2 linked regions of the Cohnella abietis genome follow. The protein of the gene in region 2 interacts with the protein of the main gene of each other region in a pairwise test. Links are inferred from orthologs where the notes say so. Each region holds a gene or a part of one and is shown on either strand. Other genes may lie near its edges.

Evidence for each region.
Region 1: the proteins of lon (region 2) and rplI interact in binary tests that used the Escherichia coli proteins (3 or more experiments, as listed by UniProt). The link is inferred for Cohnella abietis from one-to-one orthologs.

Annotation. Positions count from the first base shown.
Region 1 is NZ_AP019400.1:7,029,647-7,038,083, forward strand. The notes cover bases 95-3,094. They hold rplI (50S ribosomal protein L9), read right to left. Parts: upstream 1,817-3,094; coding sequence 1,373-1,816; downstream 95-1,372. Other genes in these bases: dnaB (replicative DNA helicase), read right to left, coding at 95-1,368; KCTCHS21_RS30545 (DHH family phosphoesterase), read right to left, coding at 1,813-3,094. Outside these bases: more of dnaB, read right to left, coding at 7-94; more of KCTCHS21_RS30545, read right to left, coding at 3,095-3,777; KCTCHS21_RS30550 (DUF2232 domain-containing protein), read right to left, coding at 3,851-4,750; KCTCHS21_RS32010 (hypothetical protein), read right to left, coding at 4,762-4,890; KCTCHS21_RS30555 (amidohydrolase family protein), read right to left, coding at 5,198-7,165; KCTCHS21_RS30560 (CBS domain-containing protein), read right to left, coding at 7,195-7,635; KCTCHS21_RS30565 (LCP family protein), read right to left, coding at 7,865-8,437.
Region 2 is NZ_AP019400.1:2,219,086-2,222,607, reverse strand. Bases 500-3,522 are described here. They hold lon (endopeptidase La), read right to left. Parts: upstream 3,222-3,522; coding sequence 777-3,221; downstream 500-776. Other genes in these bases: lonB (ATP-dependent protease LonB), read right to left, coding at 3,343-3,522; yihA (ribosome biogenesis GTP-binding protein YihA/YsxC), read right to left, coding at 500-758. In the rest of the region: more of yihA, read right to left, coding at 108-499.

The sequences.
Region 1 (8,437 bases), 4.8 Mb from region 2 along the record:
GTCTGACTAGGAAGCCTCATGAGATCGATCAAGGCTAACGAATTTATTATAATTTTTCAAAAATACAAGCTCAACGGTGCCGACGGGACCATTACGTTGCTTGGCAATGATAATCTCAATAATGTTTTTCTTCTCGGACTCTTTGTCGTAATAATCATCACGATATAAGAATGCAACGATATCGGCATCTTGCTCAATCGATCCCGATTCCCGAAGATCTGACATCATTGGGCGCTTGTCTTGCCGTTGCTCTACTCCCCGCGATAGCTGTGACAGGGCAATAACAGGAACCTCTAACTCACGCGCGATTTGCTTCAGCGTACGAGAAATCTCAGATACTTCCTGCTGACGATTCTCGCCGGCTTTGCCCCGCCCTTGAATAAGCTGAAGGTAATCGATAAGAATCATACCGAGGCCCTTCTCCTTCTTGAGTCGGCGACATTTTGCCCGAATGTCTGATACCGTAATACCTGGTGTATCATCGATGTAAATCTGAGCCTCGGACAAAGCACCAATCGCCATAGATAGCTTTTCCCAATCATCGCCTTCTAGATGCCCCGTTCTCATGCGTGTTGCGTCCACGTTAGATTCCGCGCAGATAATCCGCTGAACAAGCTGAGGGGCTGACATCTCCAGACTGAAGATAGCGACGGTCTCTGTAGAGCGAACAGCTACATTCTGGGCAATGTTCAGGGCAAACGCCGTCTTACCTACCGATGGACGAGCTGCGACTATGATAAGGTCATTGGGCTGGAATCCATTTGTCATTTTATCCAGATCAATAAACCCGGAAGGAATTCCTGATACCCCGCCCTTATGGTTATAGAGAAATTCAACCTTCTCGAATACTTCCATAAGAACGTCACGTATGCTGATGAAGCCAGTTGCACTCCGACGGCTCGAAATTTCCATAATCCGTGCCTCTGCATCATTTAGCAGAACGCCAACATCATCCTCTGTTGCATAACCATTGGAGACAATTTGCGTAGCGGTACGAATTAGACGTCTGAGAATGGACTTCTCTTCTACGATCTGAGCATAGTATTCCACGTTTGCTGCAGTTGGAACCGAGTTTGCCAGCTTAGCCAAATACATGACCCCGCCGATCTCATCCATCTGCCCTAAATCCTGAAGACGAGCAGTTAAGGTTACGAGATCGATGGGTTCATTATCGTCATTGAGAGCCACCATACCGTCAAAAATGCGCTGATGGGAGACACTATAGAAATCTTCTGCTTTCAAGCGCTCCATCGATGTAATAAGCGCCTCAGATTCAAGCAGTATGGCACCAAGAACGGCTTGCTCCGCCTCCAGATTTTGCGGAGGTATGCGATCGTATACTAGCTGCTGATCCCCGTTTCCGTTCATTGGGCTATTCCTCCACGACTTGTACGTTTACCGTGCCCTTCACATCAGGATACAGCTTCACGGTTACTTTCGTTACACCTAATACACGGATAGGATCTTCCAGCTCGATTTTTCTTTTGTCGATCGTTATTTTATGAGCTTCCAATGCTTCCGCTATTTGCTTGCTTGTAATCGCGCCGAACAACCGTCCGCCTTCTCCTGCCTTCGCTTTAATGACGATAGTCATCTCAGATAAGCGAGCGGCTAGAGCTTTAAACTCGTTCTTCTCTTCTTCCTTTTTCTTCTGGGCTGAAGCTACCTGCTGATCCAAAGTCTTCTTAGCTCCATCAGTTGCTATCTTTACAACGCCTTTAGGCAGCAAGAAATTACGCGCATAACCTTCGGATACCTCTTTAATTTCGCCCTTTTTCCCTTGGCCTTTAACATCCTGTAAGAAGATTACCTTCATTCAAATAAACCCTCTTCCTCTTCGAGATCTTTGAGTACTTGCTTTAATTTAACTGCTACATCGGCTACCGTTCCTTGAATCTGACAAGCAGCGTTCGTAAAATGTCCGCCGCCGCCAAGTCGTTCCATTACAATCTGTACATTGATCTGGCCTAGAGACCTTGCGCTAACCCCAACTGTGCCATCTGGTCGCAATCCAATAACGAATGAAGCCTTGATACCCGTCATATTGAGCAAAGTATCCGCTGCCTGCGCGATAAGTAGCTGTGGAAATTGTTTGCCCGTTTCAGCTACCGCTATTGCAATGCAATCCCGATAGGTTTCAGCGTTGCGAATAATTTCCGCTTTACGAATGTATTCCTCCAGATCCTCTTTCAGCATGCGCTGAATGAGAACCGAATCGGCACCGTTACGGCGAAGAAATGAAGCAGCTTCAAAGGTTCGTGACCCTGTGCGGAAGGCAAAGCTTTTGGTATCTACTGTTATCCCTGCTAGTAACGCTGTAGCTTCTCTAACGTCGAGTACGACTCGCTCATGAATGTATTGCAGTAGCTCAGTAACAAGCTCGCATGTAGAGGAAGCATAAGGCTCCATATACACCAATACCGCATCATCTATGAATTCCTCACTGCGACGATGGTGGTCCACGATAACAATTCGATCAGTACCTTGAAGAAGCTTCGGCTCTGCTACCATTGTTGCGCGATGCGTATCGACAACGACGGCGAGCGTTCTTTTGCCTATTAGGCCCATCGCATGCTCCGGTGAAACGAATCTCTTCATTAGCTTCTCGTCTTCCCTGAGCATATCCATCATTCGATGAATAGCAGGATTAACGCCTTCTAGTACGATAAAAGCTTCCTTGCCGTAAAGCTGCGCCGCCTTCATAATACCGATTGCTGCCCCTATGGCATCCATATCCGGCATTTTATGTCCCATGATGACGATATTGTCGCTTTCCTTAATGAGGTCCCGTAACGCATGTGAGATTACCCGCGCACGAACACGCGTCCTTTTCTCAACGGCATTACTTTTCCCACCATAGAAGCTCTGACGCTGACCAAATTTCACTACAGCCTGATCGCCTCCGCGTCCAAGTGCAATGTCCAAGCTCCCCTGCACCAAATGCCCAAGCTCGATAACATTGTCAGCGCCAGATGCAAAGCCGATACTTAAGGTCATCGGAAGCTTCTGTTCTATCGTAATCTCGCGCACATCATCCAATAGCTCGAAGCGAGATTGTTCAAGAGTCTTGAGTGTAATCTGATTAGTAATAATCATATATCGATCTGAGGATAATCGGCGTAAAAATAACCCATACTTCTGGGACCATTCGTTAATCTCACCAGTCACCTTAGAGAGCATTAGCGCACGCTGCTGCTCATCCATTCCTTGAGCAACTTCTTCGAGATTATCCATCATAACAATCCCTAGCGCTAGCTTTTCTTCGTCATAGCGTTTCTTCAGTGTCCACCGCTCTGTAATATCCCAAACATAGAGATATCGCTCGTTGGCGCGGAGCAGCAGCTCATATACCCGACCGCCTATCGTAGCTTCAATAACCGATTCCTTATCCTTGATCAGATGCTGGGGAACTGGAAAATGAGTAGTCAGCGGATCTCCAACAATTGAAGCTCGACCGATTACAGTTGCAATATAAGCATTATGCCATTGAATTTCCTTGTCTTCGTTAAAAATAATAATACCAAAGGGAAGCTGTGCTATAACTTCATTACCAACATTCTTAATACGATGAGACAATGTTAAGACATAGTCGTTCAGATCATTGCGAAAGGCCTTCTCCGCGAGAATGCCATAAGCAGCAACAACCCCACCAAGCACTAATCCTAACAATCCGAACAGCCATTGGTACCAAGCCAATGCTACGGTTAGCATGAAGATGAGCACAAGTGCCCATACGACATGCATACCGTGCCAACGCTGCACGAGAAACTTGGGCATATCCGCTTTCGCTCCCGTCTAATGGTGGTCGCTAAACCGCTCTAAACACAACACACCTTGTTCTTTCCTCACACTATTTCACAAAAAATTTACGCATTGGAAAGGCTATGTCGAGCAAGCCAATAATATAAGCCGGGGGAAACAGCATTAGCGGTATACAGAATAGCAACGGAACCACTCTAGGCCATTTCTTAGTTTCTGCTAAGAAGAAGAAAAACCCTATCGCTTGAACCGTAAACACAAATCTTAGAATCGGCACAAGGTTTGTAATGGCAATTGACCAGTAGCCACTCGCGTCCTCTGACATAGCGAAGCTGGCAATCATAGCAATTAAGTAATACATTACTAAGCTTCTAGGTGCTCTCCATGTACTCGCCTTCGGTAGGGATGGTGCTTCCAGACCGACTGTACGAAACGCTAGTCGGGACAGTCCGTGTGTAATAACTGCTAACAGAAACGCTATGAGCAAGAGCAGCATAGGCAATGCCGTCATAATTAAATCGCTGAAAGTTTTGGCAGTATCTACAGCCCAACCAGCCTGTAAAACCCCGCCCGTCTCAATTTGCTTCAGACTTTCTGCTAAATACGAGCTGAACTCTGCTTTGAGATCAATATCGAACTGTACGGTGAAAATAAGCAGCACGATCAATAGCTGGGCCAGAACAACTACGGATCCGGTCGAGATAGCCGTACGTGCCTTCCCTCCCCTTTTGTAAATATACCCCATAGCTAATGATGGAATGAGGAAAAAGAAAGCGATACTCAGTACACCTTGTCCGTACCCACCGGCTAGAAAATATGCGATTATCCCAATTAGGACAAGATGCACAATCATAAACTTTGGCTGTAACAAATTAAACAGAACAACGAAAGGGGTCATGACTAAGAAAATAGTCAATAACATAAGCGGTGATGCAAATGTAACAATTAAAAGTAACGCTGCCACGCTCCAAGCCAGCGACTTTAAACTCATGTTCAACAAATTCACCTCTTGCGGATATGTTCGGACTTATGTCCTTCTTTTCTAAGTTTAGCTAGCTTGTCCGCAATGGCATTGTCCATATTCCGATAGACATCCTCAATAGTTGAACCTATATCCGTGTCCCGTTCCATCGCTGTTCCTCCCTACGAGTCAACTCATTAATTGAAGTAGAAGCTCGGAAAGCTACAATCTTCATTATATCATAAAATCAGGAACAGACACCAAGCAACCCTTACCTTAACCCGGACTATACAATTAGAGTGGCTCCACTGTTCCTAGGAAAAAGTATGGCTAAACCTGCGCGAGATGGAGGGGAAGCGATTTAGACATAGAATGTATGGTTAATCGTGCGTGGCATGGGGGTTGGAGGGCTTTAGACATAATATGCAAAAAAAAGAACACCCGCTCACTCCCAAGCTAAGGTGTTCTTCCACTTATTTATTTGTTCAGAGTCAATTGGTTGCCGTCTTTGTTTAGCTTCCAGCCATGAGCTTTCAGAGCGGATAGCGAAACATAATTACGATCCCCGATGGATAATAGCTCAGATTGTACGCCATCATCCCAAACTAGAGTGTAACCACGCTCCAGCATCAATTGTCCAACTTCCGGCTTCGGAATGCTAACTTCTGTCGACTTAGCGCCGCCACTGGCTGTAGCCTGATGCTTTACCTTGTCCCACGTTACTGTATAACCATGAGCATTCAACTCTTCTATATCTACGTAGTTCGCGCTTCTATATTCAACTACTGGCACTTGGCTGCTTTCCCACAGTAGGGTTGCTCCCCCTGCCTTCACACGCAGGAATTCGCTCTTCATAGGTTGTCCAGCACGAATGTCCTTGTGGATACCTTCTCCATCGAGCGCAACCTGTCCATCCACAAGTACATATTCAATTCCCGCAGATACGATTTCTGGTTTATCCACTGTGGACATGTCGCTAATCTTGTCGTAGTCGAAGACCACAATGTCAGCGTCCATTCCTTTGGCAATCCGGCCCTTCTTCTGCAAAGCAGGGGATTGCTTCTCTAGACGTTGAGCAGGCATGAGTGACATCTTCGCAATCGCATCGGAGAGAGAGATGACCCCTTCTTTCCTCACATAAAGACCAACTGTTCTAGCGAATGTTCCTGATGCCCTTGGGTGGTTGTTGAAACCTGGCTCAAGAATCGCATCACTGCCGATCATAACGTAAGGTGCTTTTATAGAGTCAATGACATCCTGCTTAGGTATCGCATACGCAACAGCCAGCTTACCTTGCTGTTGATATTTGCGGAAAGTCTCAGCCGTGAGCCTTTCCTTCGTTCCGGCAATCTGCAGATCATTATAAGTAATTCGGAAACGCTCCTGCCAGCCCTCATCGAACCGAGCTGAGTTCAAGTATGTTCCCCAGTAATCATAGGGATAAATACATGATGTGATGTCCAATCCTTCCGCTATCGCATCGGATACCATCTTAAGCGACTGCGTCATGGAAAACGTTCCACCCGTGCTATTAATGTGATCAATATGAACAGCTGCTCCAGATGCTCTGGCATAGCCTATCAATTCATTGAGTGCATCAATATTCGTTCCTGGCTCTTGCATATCGGAATATCTCGCGTGGAAATAGACAGGTACATTATATTCGTGCGCCAGCTTCATCAGAGGCAATATTTCTTTATCGTTGACGCCAGGCACATACTCTAGACTGAACGAGATGCCAAGCGCTCCGTTGTTTAGAGCTTTCTCTGCTTGATTAACCAATGTCTGAGTCTGCTCAGGCTTTGCCGTATCGTACCGGCTCAGCTTGAACTGGTTACGCGCTTGCGTGTAAAAGAAGGACGCACCGAAATGAACAGGTGTTCTGTTGCGAACATAATACGGATACCATTTTTCCGGGCTAGACGTCCCACCGTGCATAGCGATATTCGTTGTCACACCATCGGCGATCTTATTCCATACGCCAACAGGATTGGGATCATACGATAGATTATCGATAAACCCCGGAGACACAACCAAGCCCGTAGCATCGATTTCTCTCTTGCCCTTAAGCTTCTGGTCTGTGACTAGCATAATTTGACTGCCTTGAATGGCTACATTGAGCCCTTCTCGGTCTAACTTCGTCTCAGGGTTAATGACTCGACCATTAGAGATTACGATATCGTAAACTTTATCAAGCTCCGAAGACGTTGGTTGGTCAAGCACAACCTCTTCAGCTACTGGGGCTGAAGGATCACCCGAAGGCTTGGCAGCTCCTTTAGAATGCGTGCTGTTGGCACTTGGACCTGAAAGCGATGGATCGGGATCCTTCCCGCCTCCGAACAATGCTGTTCCTGCCCATACACCTCCGGCGATAATAACTAGGGCAAAGAAAACCAGAATCGGGAACCTCTTGCGATTACGTGGCTTGCGCTGGTTGTAGCTCATCCGTTCCTCCAAGGTTGTACAATATTTTCCTAATTTCCCCTCTTCAACTGTTTCTCATTTGATCCGAAGGGCAGGAGCAGCTTCTCACAATAATCAATGATGTCGCTCCTCCTCACAATACCAATAAAGCGATTCATGTCATCAACTACCGGAACGAAGTTCTGGGTTTTGGCTAACGAAATCAAATCTTCCATATTCGCATCTATTCGTACAGCAAGATTATTCATTCTTAACGGAACATCGCAAAGAGATACTCGATGTAGCTGATCAAAATTAAGCTCGGGGTGGCTCTTCAAGTACCAGAGAATATCACCCTCCGTCACTGTTGACTTGTACTCACCCGTTTCGCTTATGACAGGAACTGCTGTATAACGGTAACGCTCCATTCGTTCCAGCGTTTGACGCAATGTGGCGTCCTCACTGACGATCATTACTTCTTGTTTAGGTAATAGAAAAAATGCTACGTTCAAGGCTTTCTCCTCCGTTCAAGTAAAACGGCATAGACGTCCAGAGGACGCCTAAACACGCTCTTATCGAATAGATTACGAGTATAAATGCAAACTCATGTGATTCAATAGAATGATCTGCAGCTCTCCGCTGCAGCCTATTTATTATATCATGAACCTATTAAGCTCCACCATTAATGATGGCACTTCTTGTCAATTTATGCGACTAAATTTTGGTTAATTGTTGATTGCCTCATTGGCTTATTTCACTCGGAACGGTTAATTGAGCAGCATCAATATCCGGGTTCAACCAAGTCGTAATCGTCGACCGAACGGCAGCCAGATCTTGCTCATCAGCTATGAAATACCACAAATTTTGCGTTCCCATTCGCTTGCCTTCACCTTTTAATGTATAACTCTTAATTTCATGACCCGTTTGCAAAAATTTCTTAGCCAGCTCACTCATAGAATGAGGCGGTAAATCTGTAAGGAAATTGTCTCCGATAATATCTAGAATTTCAGGAATTTTGGTCCATTGCTTCATTGACGATGCTTTGCTTACAAGCGCTTCGAGAAATTGTCTGTTACGTTCTGTTCGAGACATATCACCGCCAGCATCCTCACGATAACGAACAAAACGGAGTGCGTCTAGACCTGTGTAATTATCCAGATTTCCTTTGACCGTAAATTTCTCGTGGTCCTTCCCTTTGTTCACAATGTCCTCAGTAATCGGCAATGAAATGCCTCCAAGTGTATCAACAACCTTAATGAAGCCTTGGAAGTTAATCGAAGCATAATGATCTACCTTGGCACTAAACAGCTTTTC
Region 2 (3,522 bases):
TAGCCTAGCTCTTTCCTTCAAAATGTGCGAAAAAGCCATGGAGCATTGGCCCCATGGCTTCCCAGGCATTCTTATTTAACGATTCATTCCGCGTTCCTGCCAGAACTTTAACCGTTATCCTCTGTTTCCTGCACAATATTAAGGGGTTCAGAGGGGGAATTAAGCTGTATTTCTGCCGATTTTATGATCAAGCTCCACAATTCATCTCTACCTTGTCCCGTTTCCGAGGAAAATAAGACGAGCGGAACATGTCCAGGCATTCCCAATGTTTGGCGAATAATTTTAATATGCTTAGGCCACTGAGAGCGTGATACTTTATCCGCCTTTGTTGTCACAACTGCCATTGGAATCTCGTAATGAGAAAGCCATTGATACATTCTTTGATCTTCAGCAGACGGAGGGTGACGCAGATCTACTAATTGCAACACTAATTTAAGGGGTTCCCGTCCCCTTAAATATCTTTCAATCATTTTCCCCCAAGCCTCGCGTTCGGTTTTAGAAACCTTAGCATAGCCATAGCCTGGAAAGTCAACGAAATAAAGCACACCGTCTCCATTAATTTTGTAATAGTTCAGTGTTTGTGTCTTACCTGGTTGCCCACTTGTTCGTGCTAGGTTTTTGCGAAGTAACATTTTATTAATGAGGGAGGACTTACCTACATTAGAACGACCAGCCAAAGCCACTTCCGGAATACCATCTTCCGGAAATTGGCTCGGACCTACCGCACTAATTACAAATTCGCTTTGCTTGATCTTCATAATACATGACGTCTCCTATCAGTGTGTGCCCAGCGGCGGCGTTTCTTCCGGCTCGTCGTTCACGTTAGTCCGGATAGCCGAAGCGTCCGCCTGCAATTCATTCTCTTCTTGCCCGGCATCGCTAGAAACAGGGCTTGACGACTCGGATAAGGCATGAAGCAGCACTTCATCCATATGTGCTACGGGCACGAATGTCATACCAGCTCGAACGCTCTCTGGAATATCGATTAAATCCCGTTCGTTGTCGTGCGGCATTAATACCTTCTTAATCCCGGCTCGATGCGCAGCCAATGATTTTTCCTTGAGTCCGCCAATTGGCAGTACACGTCCTCTTAGCGTAATTTCACCGGTCATTGCTACTTCTCGAGATACTTTCCGATTGGTTAGCGCTGATATTAAAGCTGTAGCAAGTGTTATACCCGCGGATGGTCCATCCTTAGGAATGGCACCTTCAGGAATATGAATATGGATGTCATTCTTCTCATGGAACTGCGGATCAATGCCAAGCTCTTTCACCCGACTGCGGGTATAGCTGAATGCAGCCTGTGCTGACTCCTTCATCACGTCGCCTAATTGGCCCGTTAATGTCAGCTTTCCGCTTCCTGGCATAACCGTGACCTCAATGACAAGAGTATCCCCGCCAACCTCAGTCCAGGCAAGACCTGTAACAGCACCAATCTGATCTTCTTCATCAACCATTCCAAACCGGAATCTCGGTGGCCCTAAAAGCTCTTTCAGCCTCTCCGTATTGATAACGAATGGGGATGCTTCAGCGTTTGCGACAATTGCTTTGGCTGCTTTACGGCACAAAGAAGCTAATTGCTGCTCCATGTTACGGACACCAGACTCGCGAGTGTAATGACGAATCAAGGCCATAAGTGCATCGCTATCCAGCACGAGTTGGTCTTCTTCAAGTCCATGATCCCGTTTCTGCTTCGGAAGAAGATGACGCTCTGCAATTTGTAGCTTCTCAAGCTCAGTATAACCGGGAACGTGAAGAAGCTCCATCCTATCCAGCAAAGGACGAGGAATATTGTGCACGACGTTAGCCGTAGTTACGAACATGACATTAGAGAGATCGAAGGGCATCTCGATATAATGATCGCTGAATGTGGCATTTTGCTCAGGATCCAGTACCTCCAACAATGCAGACGAAGGATCTCCACGGAAATCCATGGCCATCTTATCAATCTCATCTAGAAGGAATACAGGGTTAGCGGATCCGGCATTACGCATTCCTTGGAGAATTCTACCCGGCATCGCGCCGACATATGTCCTGCGGTGGCCACGAATCTCTGCTTCATCCCGTACGCCCCCAAGGGAAATACGAACGAATTCGCGTCCTAGAGACTTAGCAATGGACTTAGCTAAGGATGTTTTACCGACTCCCGGAGGGCCTACTAAGCATAGGATCGGACCTTTGAGCTTCTTAACAAGCTTTTGCACGGCCAAATATTCTAGCACGCGTTCCTTCGGCTTATCTAGACCATAATGCTCATCATCCAAGATCTTCTCTGCATTAGCGATATCAAGATCATCTTCTGTTAGCTTGCTCCAAGGTAAAGCCAGCAGCCACTCTACATATGTCCGGATAACTGCTCCTTCTGCAGAGGATGCAGGCATTTTCTCCAGTCGATCGATTTCCTTCTCGACTTTGGCGAAAATTTTCTCAGGCAGCTCAGCCTCAGCAAGCTGGGACCTCAGTTCCTCGACCTCTCCTGCGCGGCCTTCCTTATCGCCTAGCTCCTTCTGAATAGCCTTCATTTGCTCGCGAAGGTAATATTCCTTCTGGGTTTTCTCCATCTGCTTCTTGACGCGCTGACTAATCTTGCGCTCAAGCTCCAGCACTTCCCGTTCATTGTTCAGGAAATCAAGCAGCTTCTCAAGACGCGGACGGACTTCGATGGTCTCTAGAATTTCTTGCTTATCTTTTATTTTCAGCGACAGATGACTGGTAATAACGTCCGCTAACCGACCAGGCTGCTCAATGTCTGAAACAGCGGCAAGCGTCTCCGGAGTCACCTTCTTGGATAAGTTAATATAATGCTCAAACTGGCTGAGCACAGCACGCATTAAAGCATCTAGCTCAGAATCATTTGTTTGTCCTTCTTGTAGCTCGTGGGCAAGCACTTCATAATAATTCTCATTGGGCAGATACTGCTCAATCTCCGCTCTACTAACGCCTTCAACAAGAACACGGATCGTTCCGTTAGGCAGCTTTAGCATTTGACGGACTTTAGCTATCGTACCGACCTGATAAATATCTTCCTGTGTCGGTTCTTCGATATTTATCTCCGATTGGGAACAAAGCAATATCATGTGATCATCGATCATACATTGCTCCAATGCTTTAACGGACTTCTCCCGACCGACATCCAGGTGAAGCACCATGCTTGGATACACGAGCAGCCCTCTTAAGGGTAGCAGGGGAATGGAACGGCTTTTCTGTTTGCTCGAACCCATAATTGACGCACCTCGCAGTTCTGGAACGAATTCAAACACTCCAGTCATTGTATCAAATGTATTCGCTCGCCGCAAAAAAAGAGCCATCTCAATGGATGACTCTTTGAAATTCACTTAAAGTTTACCCTTCAATCGGGTGATTCAATCCGTCTATTACACGGGACTCTGCATGGGACGTGCGCGCATGAAGAACAGATCCTGTTGGAGCTGCAGCGAAGGCATCAACAGCAACAGGTAGCTCATTAACCTGCCATTCCGGCTCCATCCAGGTCATCTGCTCCCCGAACACATGAAGGAATAC